Regions from separate parts of the Variovorax sp. 22077 genome, predicted to be linked through region 1. Evidence: predicted binding sites of a transcription regulator. Region 1 holds the regulator's gene; each other region holds the start of a gene.

Region 1 (7,402 bases):
CTGCGCGCGCTGAACGCCAATCCGCGCTGCACCGAGGACGACCTGCGCGCCGCGATGGAAGCCTCGGGTCGCACCGTGGCGCACAGGCTAGAGCGCTACCTTCCTGCGCTGGCCACCATCGCCTCGGCAGCCCCGCTGCTGGGCCTGCTGGGTACCGTGATCGGCATGATCGAGATCTTCGGCTCGCAGTCGCCCGGCAGCGGCGCCGTAGGCTCGGGCAACCCGGCCCAGCTGGCGCACGGCATCTCGATCGCGCTCTACAACACTGCCTTCGGCCTGATCGTCGCCATTCCGACGCTGATCTTCTGGCGCTACTTCCGCAGCAGGGTCGACGAGTACCTGTTGAACCTCGAGCTCTCCGGCGAGCGCTTCGCCCGCCATCTGAACGCACTGCGCAAATGATGGCCCCAACGCCTGTCACTGCGTGCTCTGCGCTGCCGCCCGAGCGGGCAGCCGCCTCCTTGCAGCGTCGCGACGGAGACTTGTCATGACCCGCGGCCGCATGCAGTTCCGCCACGGCGCGCGCGACGAGCCGGAGATCAACCTGATCCCGTTCATCGACGTGCTGCTGGTGATCCTGATCTTCCTGATGCTGTCGACCACCTACAGCAAGTTCACCGAGATGCAGCTGCGCCTGCCCACGGCGGACGTCGACGCGCAGCGCGACTATCCGAAGGAAGTGATCGTTTCGGTGTCGGCCGACGGCCGCTATTCGATCAACAAGAATCCCGTGGCCGACCGCAGCGTGGAGACCGTGACGGCCGCTCTCGCCGCCGCGGCCACCGGCGGCAAGGACAGCGTCGTGATCATCAGCGCCGACGCGACCAGCCCGCACCAGGCCGTGGTGACGGTGATGGAGGCCGCGCGCCGCGCGGGCCTGATGCAGATCACCTTCGCGGCCCAGTCGACGGCGCAGGCCGGCCGCTGAGTGCCTTCCGAAGGCAGCGGCAACAGCGGCCACACAGGTTCGCGCCTGCAGCAGGCCTGGCTGCACCGCGGCCTCCTGGCCTGCCTGCTCTGGCCCCTGTCGCTCGTCTATGCCGCGCTGTTCGCCTTGCGCGGCCTGCTCTATCGCGCGGGATTGCTGAGGGTTGAGCGAGTGCAGGTACCCGTGATCGTGGTCGGCAACGTGATCGCGGGGGGTGCAGGAAAAACGCCGGTCGTGATGGCCGTCGTGCGTCACCTGCAGGCGCGCGGCAAGCGGGTCGGCGTGGTGTCGCGCGGCTATGGCCGGCGCACCGACGACTGCCGCGAAGTGCTCGGCGACAGCGATCCGCAGGACGTTGGCGACGAACCGGCGCTGATCCACCATGCGACCGGGGCACCGGTGTTCGTGGCGCGCCGGCGCATCGATGCGGCGCGCGCCCTGCTCGAGCGGCATCCGGCCACGCAGGTCATCGTCAGCGACGACGGGCTGCAGCACCTGGCCCTGGCGCGCGACATCGAGATCTGCGTATTCGACGACCGCGGAATCGGAAACGGCTGGCGCCTGCCTGCCGGCCCGTTGCGAGAAGCCTGGCCGCGCCGCTGCGACCTGGTGCTGCACAGCGGATCGCGGCCGGCTTTCGCGGGCGGGCATACCGCCACGCGTGCTCTTTCGGACACCGCCGTGGGCAGCGACGGCAAGCGCGTGCCCCTGGCATCCCTGGCCGGCAGGCCCCTGGTCGCACTGGCGGCGATCGCGCGGCCCGAGGCCTTCTTCGAGATGCTGCGCGCCCGCGGCCTGACGCTTGCCGACACCATCGCGCTGCCCGATCACTTCGATTTCGAGAGCTGGCAACGCCCATCGGGTCTGGACCAGACCCTCGTCTGCACCGAGAAAGACGCCGTCAAGCTGTGGCGCAAGGCGCCCGACGCACTGGCAGTGCCGCTGGAGTTCTCGCCCTCTGCGGATTTCTTCGCGGCACTCGACGCAAAGCTATCATCGCTCGATGGATACCAAGCTGCTTGAACTGCTCGTCTGCCCCGTCACCAAGGGGCCGCTGACCTGGAACCCCGAGAAGCAGGAGCTGTGGTCGCGCAGCGCCCGACTCGCGTATCCGGTGCGAGACGGCATTCCGGTGCTGCTCGAGAACGAGGCACGCGCGCTCTCCGACGAAGAGCTCGGACTGTGAGCTTCACCGTTCTGGTTCCGGCGCGGCTCGCGTCGACGAGGCTCCCCAACAAACCCCTGGCCGACATCGCAGGCGTGCCGATGGTGGTACGCGTGGCGCGGCGGGCAAGCGAATCGGGCGCGGCACGCGTGGTGGTCGCGGGCGACGATCCCTCCATCATCGAGGCCTGCAAGGCGCACGGCGTCGATGTCGTCCTCACACGACAGGACCATCCCAGCGGCACCGACCGGCTGGCCGAAGCCTGCGAACAGCTGGGTCTCGATGGCGACGACATCGTCGTCAATGTCCAGGGCGACGAGCCGCTGATCGACCCCGCGCTGATCGATGCCGTGGCATCCACGCTGGCCACGCATGCCCAGGCGGCGATGAGCACCGCCGCCCACGAGATCGACTCGGTCGGCGACTTCATGAATCCCAACGTGGTGAAGGTCGTGCTCGACGCTCAGGGCGACGCGATGTATTTCAGCCGCGCGCCCATTCCATGGTGGCGCGACGGCTCGGCCAATGGTGCCGCACCCACGGTGCTGCCTGCAGCCCCTGCCCCGCTGCGCCACATCGGCATCTACGGGTACCGCGCGGGCTTCGTACGGCGCTTTCCTTCCCTGCCGCCTTCCCCCGTGGAGGCGACGGAAGCGCTCGAACAGCTGCGCGCCCTGTGGCACGGCCATCGCATCGCGGTGCACGTGAGTGACGCTGCCCCGGGGCCCGGCATCGACACGCCCGAGGACCTGGCACGCGTCCGTGCGGTCTTCGCGGCCGCCGGGCACTGAGCCTTCGCGTCCTTCCGGCTGCAAGTAGCGGGATTTCCCGAAGGGCACGCATGCTATCCTCGAAGCAACTCCGCCCAGCCCAGCCATGGGGCCGAAGCTCGGCGCGACACAAGATCTAAGAACCGTCCGAGGACACCATGAGACTAATTTTGCTGGGCGCGCCCGGGGCGGGCAAAGGCACGCAAGCGGCCTTCATTTGCCAGAAATACAGCATTCCCCAGATTTCCACGGGCGACATGCTGCGCGCAGCCGTCAAGGCCGGCACGCCGCTCGGACTGCAGGCCAAGGCGGTCATGGACGCCGGCGCTCTGGTCAGCGACGACCTGATCATCAACCTCGTAAAGGAACGCATCGCGCAGCCCGACTGTGCCAGCGGCTTCCTGTTCGACGGTTTTCCTCGCACCATCCCCCAGGCCGACGCCATGAAGGCGGCAGGCGTCAAGCTCGACTACGTGCTCGAGATCGACGTGCCCTTCAGCGACATCATCGAGCGCATGAGCGGCCGCCGTTCGCATCCGGCTTCGGGCCGCACCTACCACGTCAAGTTCAATCCACCCAAGGTGGAAGGCAAGGACGACGTGACCGGCGAGGACCTGATCCAGCGCGAGGACGACAAGGAAGAAACCGTTCGCAAGCGGCTCGACGTGTACAGCCAGCAGACGCGTCCGCTGGTCGACTACTACTCGGCCTGGGCCAAGGCCGATCCGGCCGCCGCGCCGAAATACCGCGCCATCAAGGGCGTGGGCACGGTCGACGAGATCACCCAGCGTGCCTTGGCCGCGCTGAGCAGCTGATCGAAACATCGACCGAGCATCCGACCCGCACCGAACCGCCCCTCCAGAGGGGCGGTTCTGCTTTCAGCCCAGCAACTCGAGCACCAGGGCGATTCGGGCCTTCACGGGCGTCAGCTCGCCCGCATCGCGAAGCAGGTCGCCCGTCTTCGGCAGGATGCGCCCGTTCGAGCAGCGCGTCGCGCGGAGCACTGCGATACCCGCATCCTGCGCCTTGAACGCGGCAGCTTCCAGCGCATGGTGCAAGGTGCCGTTGCCGGTGGTCGCCAGCACCAGTCCGCGCAGAGGGTCCGGTCCGCCCGCCTGAAGCAGTGCTTCGACCACGGCGCCGCTGGCGCCGGCGTGGCTCATCACGATCTCCACCCTTGGCCATTGCAGCTCGGCCGCTTCGAAGAGCTTCGCGACCGACATTCCGCCACCCTGCGGCCACGGCCGGACAAGGCGCAGTTCGCCCTCCTCCACATAGCCCACGGGCCCCGCATCGCCCGAAGCGAAAGCGTCGAGGCGGTAGGTGTGGACCTTCTGAATGTCGACGCCGGAATGGATCGCACCGGCGCACACCACCGTCACGCCGCTCGCACCCCGGGTCGCGGCGACACCGATGGCGTCGCGCACGTTCTGGGGGCCGTCAGGCGACAGTGCGGTGGCCGGGCGCATCGCGCAGGTCAGCACCACCGGTTTGGAGGAGGCGAGCACCGAGTGCAGGAAGAAGGCCGTCTCCTCGATCGTGTCGGTGCCGTGGGTGATCACCACGCCTGCCACGTCGGGCTGCGCCAGCCAGTGCGCGCAGCGCCTGGCCAGTTGCTGCCAGATGGCGAAGGACATGTCCTTGCTGTCGACCTGCGCAACCTGCTCGGCCTCCAGCGTCACGCCTGCGGGCGCCTCGATGTCACCGAGCAGGTCGGCCACGCTCACCTGCGCGGCCGTGTAGCCGATGTTGTCGTCACTGCTGGCGGCGCGGCCCGCGATGGTGCCGCCGGTGCCCAAAACCACGACCCGACGTGGCAGCCCGGACGAAGAGGAATTGACCATGGCTTGTCAACTTCTAAAAACTGGTTAAAAATACAGGCACTGGATATCCAACCAGTGCCGCAAGGAACCACACATGCAGTTCGCCGTGAAGCTTACAGCCCGCCAGCAGCAGATCCTGGACCTCATCCAGAGTGCCATCGCCCGTACAGGTGCGCCGCCCACGCGCGCCGAAATCGCCAATGAACTCGGGTTCAAGTCCGCCAACGCCGCCGAAGAACACCTGCAGGCACTGGCTCGCAAGGGCGTCATCGAGCTGGTCAGCGGCACCTCGCGCGGCATCCGCCTCAAGGGCGACGCGCTGCGCTCTCTCAACGAAACGCGCCATCGCGAAGGCAACCAGTTCTCGCTCTCGCTGCCCGGAATGGCCCAGCTGGCGCTGCCGCTGATCGGTCGCGTCGCAGCCGGCTCGCCCATCCTGGCCCAGGAGCACGTCGACCAGACCTACTACGTCGAGAACACGCTGTTCCAGCGCCAGCCCGACTACCTGCTCAAGGTGCGCGGCATGTCGATGCGCGACGCCGGCATCATGGACGGCGACCTGCTCGCGGTACAGGCCACCAAGGAAGCACGCAACGGCCAGATCGTGGTCGCGCGCCTCGGCGACGAAGTAACGGTCAAGCGCCTGAAGCGCAACAAGCAGGTCATCGAGCTGCACGCCGAGAACCCCGACTACCCGACCATCATCGTGCAGCCCGGCGAGCCCTTCGAGATCGAGGGCCTCGCGGTCGGCCTCATCCGCAACACCATGCTGATGTAGGCCGCGGCTGCCTGCTTTCCAGAGCAACAGCACCCCATCCGGCAGCGACAGGTGGCGGGCGTATGGCGAAGCTTCTTCGCCATCACCCTGTCGCAGCCGACTCAAGAAATCCTGCCTGTGTTCAACCTCATACTTTCTTGGAGTTCACATGGGAATCGCCCTCCTCGCCATCGCCGACATCTGGATGCCGCTGCAATCGCTGGCCAATCGACTGATGCCGGCGCGCCGCCCCTCCCGCCGCGGGGACCATCTCGACACCGCCGAATCTTCGGCTGGCCTGCGCTACGTGGCGGTTCGCCCTGCCTGTACCGCCCGCAGCAGCGGTACCACGCCATCCGAATCGGCCGCTCAGGCACGCCCTCTTCGCGTCGTCCGCGTGGTCGATGGCAAGGGACAGCAACGCGGCAACAACCGCATGGTGATCTCCGGCCGCATGGCCGACGTGTGCGCCGAACTCGACCGGCTGGCCGCCCTGGAAGCCGCCGAGACCATGGCCGCCGCGCCTCGCTCGACGCGACTGCATTGAGCCTGAACCGAGCCCTTTAGCGGGCTCCTGACGCCCTGCGATCGGCTGCGGGGCGGGTATCCAAACGTTTGCCAGCGCGACATTCCAATGCTGCGAGGCACAATGGCGTGCCATGAACATTGTGATCCTCGACGATTACCAGGACGCCGTACGCAAGCTGCGCTGCGCTTCCAAGCTGGACGCATACGCGGCCAAGGTCTATACCAACACGGTGAAGGGCATTGGACAGTTGTCGGTTCGCCTCAAGGACGCCGACGTGATCGTGCTGATCCGCGAACGCACCCAGATCTCGCGCCAGCTGATCGAAAAGCTCCCGAAGCTCAAGCTCATTTCCCAGACCGGGCGCGTGGCCGGGCACATCGACGTCGCGGCCTGCACCGAGCGGGGCGTGGCGGTGGCAGAGGGCTCCGGCTCTCCCCAGGCGCCCGCCGAGCTCACCTGGGCGCTCATCATGGCGGCCATGCGCCGGCTGCCGCAGTACATCAGCAACCTCAAACATGGCGCCTGGCAGCAGTCGGGCCTGAAGTCGGCCTCCATGCCGCCCAACTTCGGCATCGGCTCGGTGCTCAAGGGCAAGACGCTGTGCATCTGGGGCTACGGGCGCATCGGCCAACTGGTCGCGCGCTACGGACAGGCTTTCGGCATGCAGGTCGTGATCTGGGGCCGTGAAGCCAGCTGCGCCAAGGCGCGTTCCGACGGTTTCCAGGTGGCCCAGAGCCGCCATGAATTCTTCGCCGCTGCCGACGTGCTGTCGGTCCACCTGCGGCTCAACGAAGAGACCAACGGCCTCATCACGCTCGAAGACCTCTCGCGCATGAAGCCGACCGCCCTGTTCGTGAACACCTCCCGCGCGGAACTGGTCGAGGCCGACGCCCTTCTCGCGGCCCTCAACCGCGGCCGCCCCGGGCTCGCGGCCGTCGACGTGTTCGAGAGCGAGCCGCCGCTGCAGGGCCACGCGCTGCTGCGCCTAGAGAACTGCATCTGCACGCCGCACATCGGCTACGTCGAGCAGGAAAGCTACGAGAGCTATTTCGGCCAGGCCTTCGACAACGTCGTGAGCTTCATCAAGGGCAACCCCACCAACATCGTGAATCCCGGCGCGCTGCAGGTCCGCCGGTGAGCCAGCCGGCGCCACAGAGAGCGCTCTGGGCGCTGCTTGCCGGCAACTTCGTGATCGGCACGGGCGTCATGGTCGTGCCCGGTACGCTCAACGAGATCAGCGCCTCGCTCTCGGTCACGGCCGCCACGGCCGGGCAGTTGATCACTGCCGCCGCCGCGGTCATGTGCGTCGGCGCACCGCTGCTGGCCGCCGCAGTGGCCGGATGGGACCGGCGCCAGCTTCTCGCCCTCACCCTGCTCTGGTACGCCTTCGGCCACGTGGCCTGCGCGCTGATGCCCAGCTTCGGCGCGCT
Region 2 (7,402 bases), on a different contig from region 1:
TGGAGCGCCTCGTGGATGCGGCGCGTGAGCAGCGCGCGCAGCGCCGGATCCTGCACCGCGGCACCGCCCTCGCCCGCCACCGGCGCATTTGCGTTCTCATCGCGGCTTTGCTGCCATTCGGCCAGCATCTCGCTCAGCGGCAGCCTGCCGATCACGAAGGCCACGATCGTGCGCACCGCCCTGCCCTCGCCCAGCACCGGCGCGAGCTGCTTGCTCAGCGCATCGACCGACAGCCAGTCGGCCGCCCGGTGCAAGGCGCCATGCGCCCTCGGCATGGCCTCGATGCGGCCCGCGATGGCGCCGCCGAGCCGCTGCGACACCGCCTCGCCGCGCGCCTGGACCAGGTGCTGCATCGCGCGCGCACGCCCTTGCTGCACACCCAGCGCCACGTAGACGACCACGAAGAACAGCAGCAGGAGCGCCACCAGCAGCGGCGGCGAGGTGATGAGCGCCAGGGCGGCACCAACGCCGCCCGCGCGCGCGGCGACGTTGCCCGGGCCCTGCAACTGGCTCAGGTAGAAGAAGAAAACGCCGCCGCCCAGGAACACGCCGAGAAGGGCGCCCTTGATCACGGAACCGGCGAAGGACAGCCCGGCCTTGGCACCGGTGCGCACGAGCGACGGCTGCGGGGCCGCGGGGTCGGATGACGACATGTGGAAAGACTCCTCCGTTGTTATTGACGGGGATCATGCCATCGGCGCCGCTCCACCATAATCGCGCGCAAACCATACGAGGAGAATCCCATGGCCGTCCGATTCCAGAAACCGACCGCGGCATTCGTCGCCGCTTCCTGGGCAGCGCTGTTCATCGGCGCCATCGTCTACCTGATCGGGCTGTGGAACGCAGCCATGCAGCTCAACGAGAAGGGCTACTACTTCACCGTGCTGATGTATGGCCTCTTCTCCGCCGTGTCGCTGCAGAAGACGGTGCGCGACCGCCTCGAGGGCATCTCGGTCACCGGCATCTACTACGGCCTGTGCTGGATCTCGCTGCTGCTGTCGGTGGCGCTGCTGGCCATCGGCCTCTTCAACGCCACGCTGGCGGCCAGCGAGAAGGGCTTCTACGCGATGGCCTTCCTGCTGAGCCTGTTCGGCGCGGTGGCCGTGCAGAAGAACGTGCGCGACATCGCCGCGCACAAGAGCGAAGCGCCTTCGCTCGACGACGCCCCCGAAGCCGGCTGAAGCCGCCGCCCGGTCAGTCCGTCCCGTCAGCCCGCCTCGAGCAGGTCGCGCAAGGTGCGCAGGTCGCGGGCGATCCACTGCGCGTCGCGCTCGAAGGCCGCATCGTCCATGTGCGGCTGGCGCAGCAGCGTGAACTGAAGCTCGCAGGCGTCCGGCGCGACGCCGATCACGCGGAACGGCAGGTAGACCTCGGGCACGCCTTCGGGCGCCACCCAGTGGTCGAGCACGCCGAGATCGTTGCGCGGGGCGAAGCGCATGCGGGCCTCGCCGCTTTCGGGCGTGCGCACGATCCAGTGGTCGCCGTGCGGCACCAGTGCACTCTTCGCAAGGCCGCTGGCCCATTCGGGCAGGCGCTTCGGGTCGGCCGCCAGCACGTAGACGCGGCGCCATTCGCAGGCGACGCGCTGGGTGATGACGCGGGATTGCGCCGCGGCGCCTTCACTCGTCTGCTGCTTCATCGAAATCGCTCCTGAGCACCTTGGAGACGACGGCGCCCGAGAAGCCGCGCGCCATCAGGAATCGCATCTGCTTCGCCCGCTCCTTCGCATCGGCAGGCGGAGCGTCGAAGCGGCGGCGCCACAGGGCGGCGGCGCGCTCGACCTCGGTTTCCTGCAGGCCCGCCACCGCCTCGGCGATGGCCTCGGGCGCGATGCCCCTGGCCTGCAGCTCCTGCCTCACGCGCAGGGCCCCGGAAGTCGCCGCGCGCTGGTGAAGCACCGAGGCCACCACGCGCGGCTCGCTGATGAAGTCCTTGGCGGCCAGCTCGTCGAGCGCCTTCGCCAGCGTGCCGGGCTCTTCCTCGTGCCTTGCCAGCTTGCGCTCCAGCTCCGCACGCGAATGCTCGCGCTGGCTCAGGAGGCGCAGCGCGCGGCCCTTGAGTGAAGGAGCTTCGAATGCCATGCGGGGGGCGATCGCGGCCCCGCGGGGCCGCGCCTGTCCTTGCTCGAACTTACTCGCCCTTGTCCGCCTTGTCGGCCTTGGAAGCCTTCTGCGGCTTCTCGGGCGCGTCCTCGGCATCGGCGGCCAGCAGCGGCACGCCCAGCGACTCGCGCACCTTGTTCTCGATCTCGCGCGACAGCGAGGGGTTCTCGCGCAGGAACTCGCGGGCGTTGTCGCGGCCCTGGCCGATCTTCTCGCCGTTGTAGGCGTACCAGGCGCCCGACTTGTCGATGATCTTGGCGTTCACGCCCATGTCGATGATCTCGCCCTCGCGGCTGATGCCCTCGCCGAACAGGATGTCGAACTCGGCCGTCTTGAACGGAGGCGAGACCTTGTTCTTCACCACCTTCACCTTGGTCTCGTTGCCGATGGCCTCGTCGCCCTTCTTGATGGTGCCGATGCGGCGGATGTCCAGGCGCACCGAGGCGTAGAACTTCAGCGCGTTGCCACCGGTGGTGGTTTCAGGCGAGCCGAACATCACGCCGATCTTCATGCGGATCTGGTTGATGAAGATGACCATGCAGTTGGTCTTCTTGATCGTGGCGGTGAGCTTGCGCAGCGCCTGGCTCATCAGGCGGGCCTGCAGGCCGGGCAGCGAGTCGCCCATCTCGCCTTCGATTTCGGCCTTGGGCGTGAGCGCGGCGACCGAGTCGACCACGATCAGGTCCACAGCGCCCGAGCGCACCAGCGAGTCGACGATCTCGAGCGCCTGCTCGCCGGTGTCGGGCTGGCTGATCAGCAGGTCGGACAGGTTGACGCCGAGCTTCTGGGCGTACTGCACGTCGAGGGCGTGTTCGGCGTCGACGAAGGCGCAGGTGCCGGCCTGCTTCTGCATGGCGGCGATGACCTGCAGCGTGAGCGTGGTCTTGCCCGAGGATTCAGGGCCGTAGATCTCGATGACGCGGCCGCGCGGCAGGCCGCCGACGCCCAGCGCGATGTCCAGGCCCAGGGAGCCGGTGGAGACGACCTGGATGTCCTCCAGCACCTCGCCCTCGCCGAGCCGCATGATGGTGCCCTTGCCGAACTGCTTTTCGATCTGGGCCAGTGCGGCCTGCAGGGCCTTGGCCTTCTCGCTGTTGGCGCCGATGCTCGAACCCTTGACTACTGCGTCCATTTGAAAAACTCCTTGAAGATCAATGGCTTGTGTGTGACTCCACCCATCTGCGTTTAACTACAGGCTGGATGCTTGAACAGTAGTGTAGAGGCTGATCTCACTACGCAAACCTGTTTTTTGGTCAGTTTGCTTTACCATTTCAAGCCATGGCCGATGCCCCCTTCCCAGCCGACCAGGACGCCTGGCGCCAGACCCACCTCGGCCGCCTGCTCGGCCACGCCATGCGCCGCTTCGACGAGCGCGTGCTGGAGTTGATGGCGCACGACGTCGACGTGCCGCTGGCCCTGTCGAACCTCGCGGCGCGCGCGCAGGTGAGCGCGGCGCACATCCACATCACACGGCACCTGTCGCGCGAGGGCTCGCGCCTCACCGAGCTGGCCGAGCGCGCCGGCATGACCAAGCAGGCGATGGGCGCGCTGGTCGACCAGTGCGAGGCCTGGGGGCTGGTCACGCGCGGGCCCGATCCGCTGGACGCACGGGCGCGGCGCGTGCTCTTCACCGCCGACGGGCTGGCCTGGCTGGACGCCTTCCGCGGCGCCGTCACGCAGGCCGAGAAGGAGTTCCGAAGCAGCGTGGGCGACGAGATCGCCACCGTGGTAACCATCGGACTCGAAGCCTATACGGCGGGCTAGACTCCGGCGAAGAGACAAATGTGAACGGCGCCGGCGTGGCGCCCGACACCTGAAACAGGCCGGAGGTGGCGCATGCGGATTCTGATTGCCGAAGACGACCAGGTGCTGGCCGATGCCCTGCTGCGCAGCCTGCGCACCTCGGGCGCGGCAGTCGACCACGTGGCCAACGGCTCGCAGGCCGACACCGCGCTCATGACCCATGACGAGTTCGACCTGCTGATCCTCGACCTCGGGCTGCCCAGCCTGCACGGCATCGAGATCCTCAAGCGGCTGCGCGCACGCGGCTCGCAGCTGCCGGTACTGGTGCTCACCGCCGCCGACAGCGTGGAGGAGCGGGTCAAGGGCCTGGACCACGGCGCCGACGACTACATGGCCAAGCCCTTCAGCCTGCAGGAGCTCGAGGCGCGCGTGCGCGCCCTCACCCGGCGCGGCATGGGCGCCACCAGCAACACGATCCGCCACGGCCCGCTGGTGTACGACCAGGCCGGCCGCGTGGCCACCATCGACGGCAAGATGATCGAGCTCTCGGCGCGCGAACTCGGCCTGCTCGAAGTGCTGCTGCAGCGCGCCGGCCGGCTGGTGAGCAAGGACCAGCTCGTCGACCGCCTGTGCGAATGGGGCGAGGAAGTGAGCCTCAACGCCATCGAGGTCTACATCCACCGCCTGCGCAAGAAGATCGAGAAGGGCCCGGTGCGCATCGCGACCGTTCGAGGGCTGGGCTACTGCCTCGAGAAGATCCAGCCCTGATGCGCCCTGACATGCGGGAAATGCCGCGGAACCGGATCTGCCGGCCCGCAGGCATCGCCCTCGGAAAGACGGCGGCGCAGAGGCACGCGGTGCGCGCTGCCCGGGAGCGAACCAAGTGAAGCTTTTCCAGCGCGCGCAGCGCTCCCTGTTCGGCGAGATCCTCGACTGGATGCTCACGCCGCTGCTGCTGCTGGTGCCGGTGAGCATCGGCGTCACCTGGCTGGTGGCGCAGGGCATCGCCAACGCGCCCTTCGACCGCGCGCTGGAGCACAACGTGAAGGTGCTGGCCGAGCTGGTGACGGTGAAGGAGGGGCACGTGCAGTTCGTGCTGTCGCAGTCGGCGCGCGAGATCCTGCGCGCCGACGAGGCCGGCCACGTCTACTACCAGCTGCTCGACGGCTACGACAACCTGCTCAGCGGCGAGCGCGACATCCCGCAGCCCGGCCTCGACGAGCCGCTGCCCCCCGGACAGGTGTTCCTGCACAACAGCGACGTGCATGGCCAGCCGGTGCGCGTCGCTTCGATGTGGATCGCCAGCGGTGCCGACGACGTGCCGCCCACGCTGCTGCAGCTGGCCGAGACGCGCGAGAAGCAGTCGGTGCTGGCGGCGGAGATCATCAAGGGCGTGCTGCTGCCGCAGTTCGCGATCCTGCCGCTGGCGGTGCTCCTGATCTGGCTGGCGCTGGTGCGCGGCATCAAGCCGCTGTCGGTGGTGGAGGCGCGCATCCGCGAGCGGCGCCCCGGCGACCTGAGCCCGCTGGATGAGTCCTCGGTGCCGCTGGAGGTGGTGCCGCTGGTGTCGTCGGTGAACGAGCTGCTGGACAAGCTCAACGACTCCATCGGCACGCAGAAGCGCTTCCTGGCCGACGCGGCGCACCAGCTGAAGACGCCGCTGGCGGGCCTGCGCATGCAGGCCGACCTGGCGCAGCGCGAGGGCGCGAACGCCGACGAACTGAAGCAGTCGCTCAAGCAGATCGGCCGCGCGAGCAAGCGCGCGACGCACACGGTGAACCAGCTGCTGTCGCTGGCGCGCGCCGAGGGCAACAGCGCCCATGCGCACCACCAGCCCTGCGACCTCGCGAAGCTGACCATCGAGGTGGTGCGCGAGGCTGTGCCGCGCGCGATCGAGAAGCGCATCGACCTGGGCTACGACGGCGTGGAGCCCGGCCAGCCGGGCGTGGTGTTCGACGGCAATCCCACGCTGCTGAAGGAGCTGGTGCGCAACCTCGTCGACAACGCCATCAACTACACGCCCTCGACGCCCGAGCGCCCCGGCCTGATCACCGTGCGCGTGCTGGCCGATCCCTTCGGCCACGTGCTGCTGCTGCAGGTGGAGGACAACGGCCCGGGCATCGCCGAGGCCGACCGCGAGCTGGTGTTCGAGCCCTTCTACCGCGTGCTCGGCAACGAGGCCGACGGCTCCGGGCTGGGCCTGCCGATCGTGCTGGAGATCGCGAACCAGCACCGCGCGCAGGTGAAGCTGGAGGACGCGCATCCGGGCAAGCACCCGCCAGGGGCGCTGTTCACCGTGCGCTTCGAAGCCGAGCAGCCCTCCTGAGGCGCGCCCGGAAACCGTCTACGGCGCCGGCGCAGCAGGCTTCGCCGATTCCTTGCGGATCTGCAGCCACTCGGGGTGGATCTGCCGCGCCAGGCGCTGCGGCTCGCGCTCCGCGAGGGAGGCCGGCGCGAGGCCGAAGCCCGCGAGGTCGCCGCGTGTCCAGAGGAAGTAGCCGGCGTTGGCCAGCAGCAGCACGACGAGGAGCAGGCGCAGCTTCATGTTGGTGAAGATCAGAAGGCCATGCCGCGAGGGCGCACGCTCACTTCGTCGCTGGAGATCAGCTGCAGGCCCGCGTCGGTGCGTACCTGCAGCTCGCCGCCCCAGGCCACGCCTTCGCACAGGCCGGCAGTGCCGTCGCTGAGCATCACCTCGCGTCCGCGCAGCACGTCGCGCGCGGCGAAGCGCTCGGCAAAGGGCGCGAAGCCCCGCGCCTCGAAGTCGAGCACCGTCCGCACCAGCGGCCCGGCCAGATCGGCCAGCACCTCGGCCGCGGTGGCACCGGGGCGCCACTGGTGCAGCCATGCCGGCGGCGTGCGCATGCCGTCGCCCTCGCGCGCGCCGATGTTGATGCCGATACCGATCACCACATAGCGCGACGCGGCCGGCCCGCCGTCGGAGGGCAGGGCGGTCTCGATGAGGATGCCGACCAGCTTGCGGTCGTCGACCCAGATGTCGTTGGGCCACTTGAGGCCGACCTTGTGCGCGCCCGAGGGATCGAGCCCCTCGGCCACCGCCACGCCGACGGCCAGCGACAGGCCCGACCAGTCGGCGGGCGCCAGCGGCATGCCGAGCGAGAAGGTCAGCGAGGCGGCCGCATCCTGCTGCGCGCCGCTCTGCCAGGGGCGCCCGAGGCGGCCGCGCCCGGCCGTCTGGCGCTCGGCCACCAGGAGCACGGGCTCGACACGGCCGGCACGCGCGCGGCGCATCAATTCGGTGTTGGTGGAGTCGATTTCCGCCACGGCCTCGACCGCGAAGCCGGGCAGCAGCGGCGCGACCGCCGCGGCGAGCCGGTCCTGGAACCAGTCGGCGGTGCTGCTGTCGTTCATCGCCTTCAGTCCCTGGCGGACCTGGCTTTCTTCGCCGATTTCTTTTCAGCCTTGGCGTCGGCCTTCTTCTCGGCCTTCCTGGCTTCCTTTTTCTCGGCCTTTTTCTTTTCGGCCTTCTTCTCGGCCTTCTTCTCGGCCTTCTTTTCAGCCTTTTTCTTCGCCTTCTTCTTCTTTTTCTTTTCTTC
Region 3 (7,402 bases), on a different contig from region 1:
GCTCTGGCTGCTGCAGTGCAGGCTCTGCGCCCTCCAGCGGCGCAAGTTCTCAAGCCGTGGCCCGCAATGGCGCAGGCCTACGCACGCGATGGCGTGCTCGATGCGGAGTTGCCCGCCTTCGAGCTGGAGGCTTTCGACGCGCAGTTGACCACCTTGCGCCAGGGTATCCATGACGGCGAGGGCTCGGTGCAAGGAGCGGTACTGCAAGCCTTGACCGACGTAGGCGTGCGGCTGAACCAGTTGAAAGACGACACCGAGCAGCGCGACGCAGAACTTCGCCGCCTGCAATCCGGCCGAACCCAGGGCCCGAAGGATGCACATGACGCGGTGGCACTGATCGAGCGCGAGATTCCCTCGGCCCGTCCCCACCTGCTGGCGCAACTGGTGGAGCCCCGTCCCGGCACACGCTGGCAGAGCGCCATCGAAGGCTATATGGGTGGTGATCGCTTCGCCATCATCGTCGAGGCCGGGATGGAAGCGCGGTGTGCTCGGCTGGTCAAGCAGCACTACCGCGTGCGCTCGCCCAAGGTCGTGCAAGGCCGCAAGGCGATGGAAGACACCGAGGGCCGCCAGCTGGAAGCCCGTGCCGTGATGCATGAACTGGTCTGCCGGCACCCGGTGGCCCAAGCCTTCCTGATGGCGCAGTACGGCCGCGTACGCAAGGTGGATAGCGAGGAGGAGCTGGCGCGCACCCCGCAGGGCCTGATGGAGGAAGGCCTCGGCAGCCGGGGCTACGGCATGTTCGCCTGTCGCGCACCCGACAGCGAACTGGCCTTCGGCGAAGCCGCGCGCCACAGGCGCCGGCAGTGGTGCGAGGATGAATTGAAGCGGCTGGTGTCTGAGACTCGTGCCCTGGAAGCCTTGCGCCAGTCGCTGCTGGCGATCACCCGCATGTTCAACGGCCCGGTGTTCACGCCACTGGCACCGCTGGTACTCGCAGTGCTGGAGAGCCAGGCCCAGCATGCCTACGCCGAGCAGGCGCTCAAGACGCTGGACCTCTCGGCCATCGACGCGTTGCTGGCCGAGCAGAAGGATCTGAAGGCTCGTATAGGCAGCGTCACCGGACAGCGCGACGACGAGCTGAAGCAGGTCGGCGCCACGGACAAGGAGCTCGCGGAACTGCGCCGCCGCGAGAAGGCCCTGATCGAGCGCCTGCCCGATCTCGACATCGCCTGCACCAACGCCACGGTCTGGGCGTCGCGTTTTGCGGGCGCCGTGCCTACCCTGGCCACCGAGACCCAGCTGCTGGACGAGTCCCTGGCGCTGTCGGCCGAGCCGCAGACCAGTCTGGACGCGCTGCGCCATCGCATACAGAGCCTGCGTGAAGGCTTGCCCCGCACCTTGCGCGAACTGGCCCAGGCCGTAGGCGCCTACCTGTCCGGGGCGCGTGACGACAGCGAGCGCTTCGCCTGGACCGACCCGCCGCGCAGCGTAGACCGCATGCAAGAGCTGCTTCCCCTGGTCGAGCACACCCGCGCCGCTATTGCCGAACAGGCACAGCGCCAACGCGCCATTGGCCTGGCGGATAACGCACGCGCGCTGCGCGATGCAGAAGGCCAGTTCAACCATGTCTTCACGAGCAGCTTCTGTTTCAAGGTGCGCGACGACGTCAAACAGGGCGCACTGACGCTGCAGCGACTCAACCGCCATCTACAGGACATCCGCTTCGGTAGCGACACCTTCAGGCTGGAATGGGACTGGGTACCACGCATGCAGAAGGTGCAGGAGTTCTTCGAGGCTGTGGAAGGTGCGGTCGAAGGGCTGGAGCATGATCGCGGCTCCATCTTCACTTCGCCCCGGCTCACCGACGAACAACGTGCCACCGCAGAAGAGATCCACCGCCTGCTGCTGGCCAACGACCAAGGTGCCAGCGAACGTGCGCTGCGCGAACTTGCCGACTACCGCAACTACCGACGCTACGACATCCTGCGTACCAGCCCGGTGGGCACGACCCGGCTGTCCACCTGGGGTACAGGATCTGGGGGCGAGCTGGAAACGCCGTTCTATGTCGTGCGCTCGGCCGTCCTGGCCCATGCGCTCGGGCATTTCGGCCGCGACCGTCGCGAAGCGCCGGCGCTGCGGCTGATGCTCAGCGATGAGGCCTTCTCCAAAATGGACGAAACGCGCTCGCGCAACGTGCTGCAGTTCCTGTCGCAGACGCTCGGACTGCAGCTTGTCGTGGCAATGCCCACCTCCAAGTCGGGCGCGGTCAAGCCTGAATTCGACAAGGAGTTCACGTTCTCGAAGGTGATGGCACGCAGGCCGAGCGGGCAAGGCTTCCAGGAGCTGTTCATCAGCGAAGCGCAGGAGAAGACGCTCAACCGCCCGGCCCTGGCCCGGCTGTGGAGCGCACACGCCGAGCAGGCCCGCGAGGCCGCACGCGCCCAATGGCAGACAGAGCAACAGGCAATGCGAACCCAACGCCCGCCGGCCGATGGCAGTCCGCCGCCTTGATCATGGACACGCCTGCATCGCGATCGATATCCGCCGTGCCGTCGCGGCATCCATTCCTGCTGCACTTGGCCCGGCTGCTGCTTGCCAAGGCCGAGCGCAGCACAGCGCAGGGACCGGTGCGCCTGCCGCTGGATCGCAAGGCCGCCCCCGAGCTGCACGATGCCGTGGATGCCGACGAGATCCAGTTGCTGCGCATGCAGCTCGATGACCTGTGCGCCACGGGCTGGGTGGCCTTGCTGCTCGAGGCACCTCGGGCATTCGCCAGCTTCAGCGACCGTAAGCCCCGGTTGGAACTGTGCGATTTCGACGCCCTGGCGGCCTGGGCCGGTTACACCCCGCAAGCCCAGCGCTGGCGACAGCAATGGCGGACGCACCTGGCGGCGCACTGGGCCGCGCATCCGGAGGAAGCACCCGTCGATCCGGCAGCCGTGCTTGACCACCTGGCCCGCAGCCCACTGGTCCCGATGGAGGGACTCCCGCTGGAAGAGGCCACCCGTAGCCTCTCGACCTTGACGGCATTGTGCAGATCGGGTCGACCGATCGCCGTGCGCGAAGCCTCCGCGCGCGCCTTCCAGGGTCGATCCAAATTGCTGGACCATCGCGAGGAACTGCTGAGGCTCCTAGGCTGCGTGCCGGGCCAGTTCACCGAGGCGCCCATCCAGTTGTTGTTGGCACCGCCGTCTTCAGCCACTCATGATGGCAGGGCCAGCGCCTTCAATGACGTGCTGTTCGTTGAGAATCTGGTCACGTTCGAGCACATGGCCGATGTACGTACCTCCGCATGGATGGGCAGCCTGCTGGTCTATGCAGCGGGTTTCCGAGGCAGCGCCCGCAGGTTGCGCTCCCGCGCCGGTTGCCGCCTGTACTTGCGCACTCCGGCGTCCGCCGCGTCATTGCCAGCCATCGAAAGCTGGCTGTTCGAGCCGCTGGTGGACGAGCGCAGTGGCGTGCCGGTACCGCCTGTGTACTTTTTCGGGGACCTGGATCACGCGGGCATGCAGATCCTTGCCAGCCTGCGCGAAGTGTTTCCTGACGCCAGCGCCTGGCGTCCAGGCTACATGCAGTTGGCAAGCTTGCTGGCAGCCGGTGCAGGACACCTGCCAGAGTTGGCTGCAAAGGCTCAACAAACGGATCCAGGGCGCACAGGCTGCGCCTATGCAGACGATGCGTTGCTTCCACTGCTGCGCAGCCATGGGCGCTTCATCGATCAAGAGGCTGTCGATCTCGACCACGTCGATGGGCTGGCCCGATGATCAGCCCTTGCTGCGCCGCGGTGTTCACCGCCACGCAAGTACAGGGCCCGCCTGTCGAAACGGCCTCAGACTGTGCAGCCAGCGCATTCCTGGATGGCTAACTCTCGCGTCACGGCGAGCGCAAATGCAAGGGCGCTGTCGCGAATGCGTTCGAGCAACTGGCCGAAGCGATCTGGCTGCCCACGCCGAAGCAGAACTGAGCCACCGGGGGGGTGATGATGGCCCACGTCGACGATATCCAGAATTATCAACAACCGATGCCCGCCGAAGCACTGCTTTTGCTGGCTCGGGTCGCTGCCGGGCTGAGGGCCACCTTTGCCGCCGGGAAGGCAGGCCGATGCCGGGGCGTGCGAGAGCGGCACGTGATGGAGCCACCCTCGGGTCCACCGCTGGACGAGATCGGCAGCGTCCTGCAAACATTCGCGACGACGGCTGGCATCGTGCGTTCGCTGCCCGCGCGATGGTGCGTGCGCATTCAATCTGGAGGTTTGCGATGTCCCGACTTCACGACGAATGGAAGGTCGATGCGCACGGCCCCTTGGAGCACCTCGGGGACGGGGTCTGGACGGTGGCCGGGGAGATCTCGATGCCGCTGGGCCATTTCCCGCGGCGCATGACGGTGGTGGTGCTGGAAGGCGCACGCCTGCTGGTATGGAGTGCCATCCCGATGCGCGACGCTGCAATGGCGCAGTTGGAGGCCCTGGGCGACGTGGCTTTCCTGGTCGTGCCCGGCGTGGCGCACAGGCTGGACTTGCGCCCCTGGAAGCGGCGCTACCCGGCCGCGCGCGTGGTGTGCGCGCCCGGCGCACAGGAGGCCGTCAGCCAGGCCGTGCCGGTGGATGCCACCACCAACGTGTTCGATGACCCGACGGTCGATTTCCAGGCCGTGCCGGGCATGGAGGACAAGGAAGCTGCGCTGTGGGTGCGCCGCGCCGGCGGCACCACGCTCGTGGTCAACGACATCATCGCCAACGTGCAGCATCCCAACGGGCTGGGCGCGCAGGTGATGGCGCGCCTGTTGGGCTTCGGGGTCAAGGAGCCGCAGATGCCCTGGCTCGGCGAGAAGCTGTTCGTCAAGGACCCGGCGGCCACCGCCGCCGCCTTGCGCGCGTGGGCGCAGGAGCCTCAGCTCACGCGCATTGTCGTGAGCCACGGGGATGTGATCACAGCCGCACCGCGCGAGACGCTGACGCGTATCGCTGCCGACGTGGCGGGCTGAGCCCGTTGGCCCCGCCCGCCTGCCAGGGCAATGGCCGAGAAAATTTGTAAACCTTCTTGCTCAACCGTTGAGGCTTCCTGGATACTGTATGTCCATACAGTAATCGGAGCCGCGAATGGCCATCTCCCTGTCATGGGCCGATGGCGACAACATGCCAGGGGCCCCTGCGCCCTCCTCCCGGACAACCGGTGCGGCGCTCAGGCCCATCCCGCTTCCGCACGCCGTCGAGTCGGCCATCTGGCGCGGCGACGCTCTCGGCACGTCGGTCACCACGACCATCAGCACCGGCTTCGATGCGTTGGACGCGGAACTTCCGGGCAACGGCTGGCCGTGCCAGTCGCTGACGGAAGTCCTGCAGGTCCAGGCCTCGGTGCTCGAATGGCGACTGCTCGCCCCCGCGATGCGCACGCTGGTGGGACAGGGCAAGCAGATCGTGATCGTCGGGTCGCCGAAGCCGCCGCACCTGCCAGGCCTGAAGCATCTGGGCCTTGACGAGCGGCATCTGGTCTGGATCCAGGCCGACAGGCCCGTCGAGCGTCTCTGGGCGACCGAACAGCTCATCAAGGCCAACGCCGCCGGCATGCTCGTGAGCTGGTTGCCGCAGGCGCGCCAGGAACAGATCCGGCGGCTGCAGGTGTGCGCACAGCGCTGTGACGCCCCGGTGATTCTCTGCCGGCCTGCGGCCGCCGAGCACGAGGCCTCGGCCGCGCCGCTGCGCCTGCAGGTGCGCCTGGGCGTTGACTGGGAGCTGCACATCCACCTGCTCAAGCGCAAGGGACCGCCACACGCGGGTGGGCTGACCTTGCCCTCGGTGCCCGGAGGGCTGGAGGCCATCCTAACCCCGCGCCTTCGCCACCCCAGTCGACTGATCGCCGCGCGAAAGCGCCAGGGTCTCGCGCAGGACATTTCCCCAGAGTTTTCCCATGCTATGGGCAGCCCTTCTCCCCGACCGCCTTCCGGACGATCCGCAGCCGCGCACTGACGCGCTCGACGGACTGGCGACGTGGTGCCTGCAGTTCACGCCACGCGTGGCCGTCCTCGAGGCGTTGCTGGCATGCCCCGCTGTCGTGATGGAGCTGGAGCAGAGCGTGCGGCTCTTCGGCGGCAAGCGCCGCCTGGTGGAGCGGGTGCGCGACGACTGCGCGAGCCTCGGGGTGCGGCAGCTGGGCTGGGCCCCGACCAGCCTGGCCGCACTGGCCCTCGCACGATCGGGCCTGTCGAACGGCTTCGCCAAGCCGCTCGCCCAGCTGCTCGATGCCCTGCCACTGGAAACCCTGACCCCGGTCGCCGCTCACCAGGCCACGTTGGCCCGCCTGGGCTGTCGGACCCTGGGCCAAGTCCGCGCGCTGCCCCGAGGTGGTCTGAGCCGCCGCTTCGACGCGCAACTGCTCGCCACCCTGGACCAGGCCTACGGTCTGCGCCCGGAGACCTACCCGTGGGCCCAGCTGCCGGAAACGTTCCATGCCAGGCTAGAGCTCATGGCGCGCGTCGAACATGCACCGGCCCTGCTCTTCGGCGCTCGACGCCTGATGCTGCAGATGGCCGGCTGGCTGATGGCGCGGCGCTCGGGCGTCACCGCCTTCACGCTGCGTTGGTGCCACGACGCGATGCGCGCGAAGTCCGCCGGCGACGGTGGTGAACTGACGGTGCGCACGGCCCAGGCCACGCGCGACACGGAGCATTTGATCCGGCTGCTGGCCGAGCACCTCGGCAAGGTCGAGCTGCTCGCCCCCGTGGGCGACCTGGAGTTGCTGGCCACCGAGGTGCAGGCGCTGGAGGAGAAGAGCTTCTCGATGCTGCCTGAGGCCCGGCAGTCCGGCGAGAGCCTGGCGCTCGTGCTGGAGCGCATCGCCGCGCGCCTCGGTCCGGACCGCGTGCTGCGTCCCGTCATCCTCGAAGACCACCGCATGGAATGGATGTGCCGCTGGCGCCCCGCACCGGAGCCGGCACCGCGTGCGAAGTCTCGCGCGGTCGACGTGCCGCAGCCCACCTTCATCCTGCCGAAACCGCTGCGGCTGGCGACCGAGAACAACCGGCCGCTGTACCAGGGCGTGCTGCAGCTCCTCGTGGGTCCGCACCGTGTCGAGGGCGGCTGGTGGGATCGCACGACCAAGGTGGATGACAGCCAGCGGGAGACGACGCGCCAGATCGCCCGTGACTACTGGGTCGCCGTCAGTGAGCACGCGGGCGTGCTGTGGATCTTCCAGATGCGCCTGGCTGAGGAAGAGACCGCCTGGTTCCTGCACGGCACCTTTGCTTGAGCGGCGGCAGAGGGATCCGACCTGATGGGGCTGCCCGACTACGCCGAGCTGCGCTGCGTGAGCAACTTCAGCTTCCTGCGCGGGGCGAGCCAGCCAGAAGAGCTGGTCGAGCGCGCGAAGCAGCTGGGCTACACCGCACTGGCGATCACCGATGAGTGCAGCTTGGCCGGCGTCGTGCGCGCACACGTCGCCGCCAAGGAACACCAGTTGAAGCT
Region 4 (7,402 bases), on a different contig from region 1:
CTTCCAGTCGGTGCCGTCCACCGGACGGCTGTCGAGCAGGTAGTCGGGGCCGAAGGGCGTGGCGCCGGGGCGCTGCGGCGCCTCGCTCGCGCGCAGCTGCACCACCGTGCCCGCGCCGCCCGACAGCGGCCGGTGCTCGCGCATGTCGATGGGCGTGAGCGCGCCGGCCTCGGTGTACTGGCGCGTCTGCGCGAGCTGCCTGAGGGTCTCGCTCGACAGCGGGCGCAGCGCGCGGAACTTCCAGCCGGGGTCGGACGACAGGAACACCACGCCGTTGCCGTCGATGGCGAACACGCGGTCGGCCGAATGCGACCAGGCCGCGTCGAGCTTGTCGAGGTTGACCTTCACCGTCGCCACGCCCAGCCGGCGCGGCCCGTCGATGATGCCGAAGGAGAAGTAGTAGCCCGGCTCGCGGCTGACCGTGCCGATGCCGTAGAAGCGCCCGGGCACGCCGCGCAGCGCGTCCTGGAAGTAGGGGCGGTACGAGAAGTTCATGTCCACGAAGCTGCCCGGCTGGTTCCAGTTGCTGGCGGCCAGCGTGAGGCCGGTCTCGTCCATCACGTAGATGGCCGAGGCCTGCGCGTGCGCGTTGACGGTCTCCAGGTAGACGTTGGCGTCCAGCTGCTGGCCGGCGTCGCGCGGCTTGCGCAGCAGGTCGAGCACGTCGGGGCTCAGCGACACCACCTGCGGCAGGTACTCGTAGCGGCTGAGCTCGCTGCGCAGGCTGGTGGCGTAGATGTCGAGCCGGTGCAGCGTGCCCTGCTGCAGCGAGCGGATGCCTGCGCGCTCGCCCAGCAGGTAGGCCAGCGCGCCGCCGGCCGCGATGAGGCACAGCCATACGCACACGGCGGCCCACAGGCGCCAGCGCGCAAGAGGCGGCGCCCCGGCCGCGAGGGCGGGGGCGTCGCCATGGAAGCGCGCCAGCACGGCCTTGTCGCGCAGGTCGTCGGGCGATCCGGCAAAGCCGGCCCGGTAAGGCGCGGAGAGCTTCAGCACGGCGCGGCCGGCCGATAGGAGCAGTGACGACACGGGAGCGGGAAGCGGGAGTCCGCCGTCGGGCAGCAAGGGGCCCCGATGGTATGCAGCACTCCCCGCCGCGCCGAGGCGGAATTACCCTCGCTGTCGCCCATGCGTCGCACCATGTCCGTGCCTCAGTCGGCGTACACGCCTGCGGCCTTGACCACCGGTCCGAAGCGCGCCACTTCCTGCTGCACGAACTTCCTGTGCTCGGCCGGTTCCACGCGCCGGTCGGCCACCACCACCGCGCCCAGGCCCTCCTCCTTCTTGACGAACTCCGGGTCTTTCAGCGCGGCCTTGAGCGCGTCGTTGAGCTTCCTGAGCACCGGCGCGGGCGTGCCCTTGGGCGCGTAGAGGCCGTGCCAGATGGTCACCTGGAAGTTCTTCAGGCCCGACTCGTCCAGCGTGGGCAGGTCCTTCAGCGCGGGCGTGCCCAGCCGCTTGAGCGTGGTCACGCCGTAGGCCTTGACCTTCCCGGCCTCGATCTGCGAGGTGGTGTTGGTGGTCTGGTCGCACAGCAGGTCGATCTGGCCGCCCAGCAGGTCGGCGATGGCCGGGGCGGTGCCCTTGTAGGGCACGGTGGTCATCTCGGCCTTGAGCTCGCTCTGCAGCAGCAGGCCGCACAGGTGCGAGGCCGAGCCGATGCCCGCGTTGCCGAGGTTGGTCTTGCCCGGGTTCTTCGCGATCCACTCGCGCAGCTCGCCGAAGCTGCGGGCCTGCAGCTGGGGCTTGCCGATGACGGTCATGGGCACGTCGTTGATCATGCCCAGGTACTCGAAGTCGGTCTCGTAGTTGTAGGGCAGTTTGCGGTAGAGCACCGGCGTGGTGGCCATGCCCACGTGGGTGAGCAGCAGGGTGTAGCCGTCGGGCCTGGCGCGCGCCACCTTGGCGTTGCCGATGGTGCTGCCGGCGCCGGCGGCGTTGTCGATCACGATGCTGGTGCCGTCCAGCGGCTTGCGCATGGCTTCCGCCAGGTCGCGCGCCACGCGGTCGGTGGGGCCGCCGGCCGCGAAGGGCACGACGATGGTGATGGGCTTGCCGCCGGGAAAGTCCTGCGCTTGCGCGCCGGTGGCTGCAGCCAGGCCGAGGGCCAGTGTCAGGGCGAGATGGACTGCGGACGCAGGGGTCTTCTTCATGGATGCTTTCAAGGTTCACTCCGGGGGAAAAGGCGGGAGGGCCGCGCAAGCCGGCCCGCCCGCGACATGGCTTACATGAAGCTCGACACCAGCTTCTTCGTGATGTCGAACAGCAGGTTCACCGGCGAGGGGCCGAACGACAGCCAGGTGCCGGTCAGCGGCTGCTGGCCGACGCCGGGCCTGGTCCAGTCGCACACGCCGTCGGGGAAGGCGGCATTCAGGCGCGCCCATTGCGCCGGGTTGAAGCTCACGCTGTAGTCCGAGGGATTCAGCGGCTTCAGCTGGCACTTGGCGATGTCGTCGGCAAGAGGGCCGCCCGCAGCCATGCGCGGCGTGGTGCCGGCCGGGTAGAAGGTGTTGCACGCGCCGCTGCCGAAGGCGGTCTGCTCCTCGGTGTACTTCAGGCCCGCGTTCCAGCAGGCGTCCTGCAGGTCGGCCGGGCGGTTGGCGGCGATCTTCCTGGCCTTGGTGCGATCGGAGGTGTCGGCCTTCACCGCGGTGAGCCACTTCACCATCTCGTCGAAGGCGGCCGCGTTGCCGCCGCCCATGGTCCACATCACGTGGTTGTCGATGTTGCCGTTGACGCGGCGCAGGCGTTCGCGCATCGAGAACGAATGGATCTTGGTGTGGATGTCGCCGCCCGTTGCGCCGTCGTTGTAGTCGCGCAGGTCGATGATGGCGGTGGACGCCAGCCCGCCCGCGCCGTTGACGATGCGCCCCGACTGGTAGGCCCGGCGCAGCGCGTCGATGTCGCCCACGGTGCGCGTGGCGGTGCGCTTCATGTCGCGGTCGACGCCGCCCACGCGCTCGTTCAGGTCGAGGAATTTCTCGATGCTGAGCTTGCCCTCGTTGAGCGCGTTCAGGCCGTACTGGATGCCCACGTTGTCGATCGGACGCAGCGCGAAGCCCTCGGCCTCGGTCTTGCCGTAGACGTTCACCGTGTGGTCGAACACCGTCGCGCGCGCGCCCGTCGGGTTGGTCAGCGCGTTGTAGCGCTGCTCCGTGGGCACGCCCGCGGGGAACGACACCGTCGGGTCGAGCCGGCCGGCCTGGCCGCTCATGTTCGAGATGTTGGCGATCTGCAGGTAGCCCGAGATCGCCTGCTTCTCGGCCGTGGTGTAGGCCAGCGCCGCGGTGGCCGGGTCGTTGAAGTAGTTGTTGAGCACGCGCGAGTCGTGCAGCTTGAAGATGGTGGAGGAGGTGACGTCCGCGAACACCTGGCTCACCACCACGCCGTCGAAGAGGCCGGGGTAGTTGTCGCTGGTCTGGTGGCTCTGGTAGGAGCCGCCCGAGCCACCGGTGCCGATGGTGTGGGCCGGCACGCCGAAGTTCTCGATGAAGCGCTCCTTCACCATCGCGATGGTTTCCGAGGAAAGCTGGTCGTTGCAGTTGGTGCCGAAGACGTTGAGCGTGGAGGTGGTCACGGCGAAGCCGCGGCTCTGGTAGGTCGGGTTGATGAGCGTGGCGAAGTCGTTGCCCTGCTGGAACCAGCCGCCCTGGCAGCCGCCGCCCAGCGGATAGAGCAGCGTGCCGTTCCAGCCGGCCGGGCGCGAGGTGGGCGAGGGCGCGGGCTCGTTGAGCACGTCGTGCAGGATCGCCGACTGGTACAGCCCGCGGTTGATGGTGCCGCTTTCGAGCCGCACCACGTAGGGCACCTGCTTGCCGTTGATGGTGAGCCAGGCCATGTTGGCCGGGTAGGTGGTGATCGATTCCGGCACGAAGCGCACGTTGCTGCCGGCGGTGGTGCGGTAGTAATAGTCGACGCGCGTCTCCACCGAGCACTTGCCGTCGTCCAGCGGCTTGAGCACCTGGCCGCCCATGCGGGTGAAGGTGGCATAGCCGCACACGAAGGGCTCCTCATGCGGGCCGGAGATCACCGGGCCGGTGATCGGGTAGGCCGTCAGCTGCAGCTTCGCGCTGTAGCCGCCATAGCTTGCGACCAGTTCGTTGGAGCCCAGCTTGAGCCCCGTGACCTTGCCCACCAGGCGGCCGTTGGCGGGGTCGCGCGAGAACGCCGCCGTCACGTCGCGCCCGTCGACCGACACCGCGAGGTTGCCGTCGGCTTTCTCGCGCAGCAATTCGAGCTCGACCAGTGCGTCGTCGCCCGTCACCAGCTGCGGCGACGAGGACAGCACGCCGATGCGCACCGTGGCATCGACCGGCGGCGGGTTGCCGGGGCCGGACGGATCGGTCGGCGTGGTGCCGCCCCCGCCGCCCCCGCCGCCCCCGCCGCCACCTCCTGCAGCGGGCGGAATGAAGCTGAAGCCGCCTCCACCTCCGTCGCTGCCGCCGCCGCAGGCGGTGAGCGCCAGCACGGCCAGCAGCGTGCCGATGCGCACGGGGGTCGGGCGAAGGCGAGGGCTCTTCTTCTCGGTTCTGGTCATCTTCTCTGTCTCCGTTGTGGTTCTGGTTGAACAAGCGATGGGGGAAGGGGCGGCTCCCCCTGGGCCGGCACGGCCATGCGGCGGCGCGACCCGGCGCGGGCCGGATCGAAGCGCGACGCGCGGCGCGTCAGTGCGGGGTGGTGAGTCGGGGGCCGGCCGGCGGTGGCGGCGCGGCGGCGGGTGCGGGCATGTCGGTCATTGGCGTGTCTCCATCCTCTTTCGGGTGTGCCGCTTGGATAGCAACGCATGTGCCACGCGGGCCGCCAAACCCAAGTGGCTGATTCCATTGGAGTTTTTTCAGCGGACCTGCGGTTTTCCCGCAAATCGGCGGCTGAAAAACCAGCCACTGCAGATGTGGGTCGGCCGGAAAACCGCACGCCAGGGCAGGACACAATCGGCTTAAAACTGTATATTCATACAGCATTCGATCGACTGCCCCATGGACATCCAGCGCAAACTCGCCATCCTGGCCGACGCCGCGAAGTACGACGCTTCCTGCGCGTCGAGCGGTTCGCAGCCGCGCGACTCGTTGGGCGGACGCGGCATCGGCTCCACCGAGGGCGCAGGCATCTGCCACAGCTACGCGCCCGACGGCCGCTGCATCTCGCTGCTGAAGGTGCTGCTGACCAACCACTGCCAGTACGACTGCCTCTATTGCGTGAACCGCGCGTCGAGCAACGTGCCGCGGGCACGCTTCCGGGTCGAGGAGGTGGTTCAGCTCACGCTCGACTTCTACCGGCGCAACTGCATCGAGGGCCTGTTCCTGTCCAGCGGCATCGTCAAGTCGCCCGACCACACCATGGAGCAGGTGGTGGAGGTCGCGCGCCAGCTGCGCGAGGAGCACGACTTCCGCGGCTACATCCACCTCAAGACCATCCCCGACGCCAGCGACGAACTGCTGGCGCGCGCCGGCCGCTATGCCGACCGGCTCAGCATCAACGTCGAGCTGCCCACCGCCGAGGGCCTGCGCGCGCTGGCGCCCGAGAAGGACGAGAGCGCCATCCGCCGCTCGATGGCGCGGCTGCGGCTTCGCATCGACGACACCCGCGAGGAGGCGCGCCGGGTGGTGCCGATCCGCGCGCTGCCGGGCGCCGCGCCGGCTGCCGCCAAGCCGCCGCCCTTCGCGCCCGCGGGCCAGAGCACGCAGATGATCGTGGGCGCCGACGCCACCGACGACCGCCACATCCTGGCCTCCAGCGCCACGCTCTACGGCGCCTACAAGCTCAAGCGGGTGTACTACTCGGCCTTCAGTCCCATCCCCGACGCGGCCCGCGCGCTGCCGCTGGCCGCGCCGCCGCTGATGCGCGAGCACCGGCTCTACCAGGCCGACTGGCTCATGCGCTTCTACGGCTTCGAGCACCAGGAGATCGTGACCTCGCCCGACGGACTGCTGCGGCTGGACGTCGATCCCAAGCTGGCCTGGGCGCTGGCGCATGCGGAGCGCTTCCCGGTCGACCTCAACCACGCCCCGCGAGAGATGCTGCTGCGCGTGCCCGGCCTCGGGGTGAAGGCGGTCGAACGGCTGCTGCAGGCGCGTCGCGTGCGAAGGGTAAGGGCAGACGACCTGCGGCGCCTGCATGTGCCGGCGCGCAAGGTGCTGCCCTTCGTGGTGGCCGACGGGCACCGGCCGGCGGCGAACGCGATGGCAATGTCGGCGTCCGCCGCGGCCGCTCCCGTCCCGGCGCAGGCGGCGCTGTTCTGAGGCCGAGGGAAGGATCGGCATCGGCATGCGTGTGCGGCTCCAAGACCCGGTCGATCTCGACGCCTTCCGCCGCGAGGCGCGCCAGCTGCTGGCCGACGGCGTGCCGCCCGACCATGTGGAGTGGAGCGACGGCACGCAGGGCAGCGGCGGCGCGGAGCTTTTCGGGGACGCCCCCGCGGGCGGTCTCGGGCTGTTTTCGGATGAGCCTGCCGCGCCGCCTGCACCGGCCGGCGCCGCGCGACAGCCGGTGCCCGCGTCGTTCCTCGCGCTGTGTGCCGACGTGATCCTGCATCGCGACCCGGGCCGCCTCGCGCTCATGTACCGGCTGCTCTGGCGGCTGGCGCACGAACCTTCGCTGCGGCACGACCCGCTCGATGCCGACATGCTGCGTGCCGGGCTGATGGCCAAGGCCGTGCGCCGCGACATCCACAAGATGCGCGCCTTCGTGCGCTTCACCCGCGTGGAAGGCGAGCAGGGCGAGCGCCACGTGGCGTGGTTCGAGCCCGACCACCGCATCGTGGAGGCCAATGCGCCGTTCTTCTCGCGCCGCTTCGCGCAGATGCAATGGGCCATCCTCACGCCGGAGCGCTGCGTGGCGTGGGACGGGCAGGCGCTGACTTTCCGCGACGGCGCCGACCGGCGCGAGAGGCCGCCGCCGGATGCGGGCGAGCAACTCTGGCTCACTTATTACGAGAACATCTTCAACCCCGCGCGGCTGAAGCTCGCGATGATGCGCCGCGAGATGCCGGTCCGCTACTGGCACAACCTGCCCGAGGCCGCGCTGATCCAGCCGCTGGCCGAGGCGGCGCAGGCGCGCAGCCAGTCGATGATCGACGCGCCGGCCACGCCCGCGCGCCGCATCCGCGCCCCTCTGCCGCTGCACCTGCTGCCGGCCGATCGTGCGGCGCCGGCCAGCCTCGATGAACTTCGCGCGGTCACGCATGCGTGCCGCGACTGCCCCATCGGCGCGCTCGCCACCCAGGCCGTGTGCGGCGAAGGGCCCGTGGGCGCGCAGCGCATGCTGGTCGGTGAACAGCCCGGCGACCAGGAGGACCTGGCCGGCCGCCCCTTCGTCGGGCCGGCCGGCCAGCTGCTCGACCGCGCGATGGCGCAGCTCGGCCGGCCGCGCGACACGGTGTACCTGGCCAATGCCGTCAAGCATT

The links. Region 1 encodes LexA, which represses DNA repair genes until DNA is damaged. Its sites were predicted from a motif close to ACTGTATNNNNATACAGT; they were not measured.
Region 2: recA (recombinase RecA) is a predicted target of LexA. The motif match lies at 3,298-3,315, and genes of this name have one in related genera.
Region 3: imuA (translesion DNA synthesis-associated protein ImuA) is a predicted target of LexA. The motif match lies at 5,010-5,027, and genes of this name have one in related genera.
Region 4: ACTJLF_RS22400 (putative DNA modification/repair radical SAM protein) is a predicted target of LexA. The motif match lies at 4,942-4,959, and genes of this name have one in related genera.

The regions. Positions count from the first base shown of each region.
Region 1 covers NZ_JBQEQC010000002.1:2,025-9,426, forward strand. Annotated here, with positions in the region: gene ACTJLF_RS02470 (MotA/TolQ/ExbB proton channel family protein) at 1-402, shown strand, start outside; gene ACTJLF_RS02475 (ExbD/TolR family protein) at 503-928, shown strand; gene lpxK (tetraacyldisaccharide 4'-kinase) at 929-1,951, shown strand; gene ACTJLF_RS02485 (Trm112 family protein) at 1,932-2,114, shown strand; gene kdsB (3-deoxy-manno-octulosonate cytidylyltransferase) at 2,111-2,884, shown strand; gene adk (adenylate kinase) at 3,022-3,678, shown strand; gene ACTJLF_RS02500 (asparaginase) at 3,742-4,707, opposite strand; gene lexA (transcriptional repressor LexA) at 4,781-5,464, shown strand; gene ACTJLF_RS02510 (hypothetical protein) at 5,613-5,990, shown strand; gene ACTJLF_RS02515 (D-2-hydroxyacid dehydrogenase family protein) at 6,103-7,110, shown strand; gene ACTJLF_RS02520 (MFS transporter) at 7,107-7,402, shown strand, end outside.
Region 2 covers NZ_JBQEQC010000008.1:240,874-248,275, forward strand. Annotated here, with positions in the region: gene ACTJLF_RS14435 (hypothetical protein) at 1-653, opposite strand, end outside; gene yiaA (inner membrane protein YiaA) at 744-1,181, shown strand; gene ACTJLF_RS14445 (SRPBCC family protein) at 1,208-1,639, opposite strand; gene recX (recombination regulator RecX) at 1,620-2,081, opposite strand; gene recA (recombinase RecA) at 2,131-3,234, opposite strand; gene ACTJLF_RS14460 (MarR family winged helix-turn-helix transcriptional regulator) at 3,381-3,866, shown strand; gene ACTJLF_RS14465 (response regulator transcription factor) at 3,939-4,613, shown strand; gene ACTJLF_RS14470 (sensor histidine kinase) at 4,729-6,171, shown strand; gene ACTJLF_RS14475 (sporulation protein) at 6,190-6,390, opposite strand; gene ACTJLF_RS14480 (biotin--[acetyl-CoA-carboxylase] ligase) at 6,402-7,217, opposite strand; gene ACTJLF_RS14485 (SET domain-containing protein) at 7,223-7,402, opposite strand, start outside.
Region 3 covers NZ_JBQEQC010000010.1:118,716-126,117, reverse strand. Annotated here, with positions in the region: gene ACTJLF_RS16365 (SbcC/MukB-like Walker B domain-containing protein) at 1-2,454, shown strand, start outside; gene ACTJLF_RS16360 (hypothetical protein) at 2,457-3,707, shown strand; gene ACTJLF_RS16355 (DUF4336 domain-containing protein) at 4,201-4,926, shown strand; gene imuA (translesion DNA synthesis-associated protein ImuA) at 5,042-5,908, shown strand; gene ACTJLF_RS16345 (Y-family DNA polymerase) at 5,850-7,187, shown strand; gene ACTJLF_RS16340 (error-prone DNA polymerase) at 7,212-7,402, shown strand, end outside.
Region 4 covers NZ_JBQEQC010000016.1:112,682-120,083, reverse strand. Annotated here, with positions in the region: gene ACTJLF_RS22415 (sensor histidine kinase) at 1-1,029, opposite strand, end outside; gene ACTJLF_RS22410 (tripartite tricarboxylate transporter substrate-binding protein) at 1,152-2,153, opposite strand; gene ACTJLF_RS22405 (DUF6351 family protein) at 2,225-4,537, opposite strand; gene ACTJLF_RS22400 (putative DNA modification/repair radical SAM protein) at 4,977-6,239, shown strand; gene ACTJLF_RS22395 (UdgX family uracil-DNA binding protein) at 6,265-7,402, shown strand, end outside.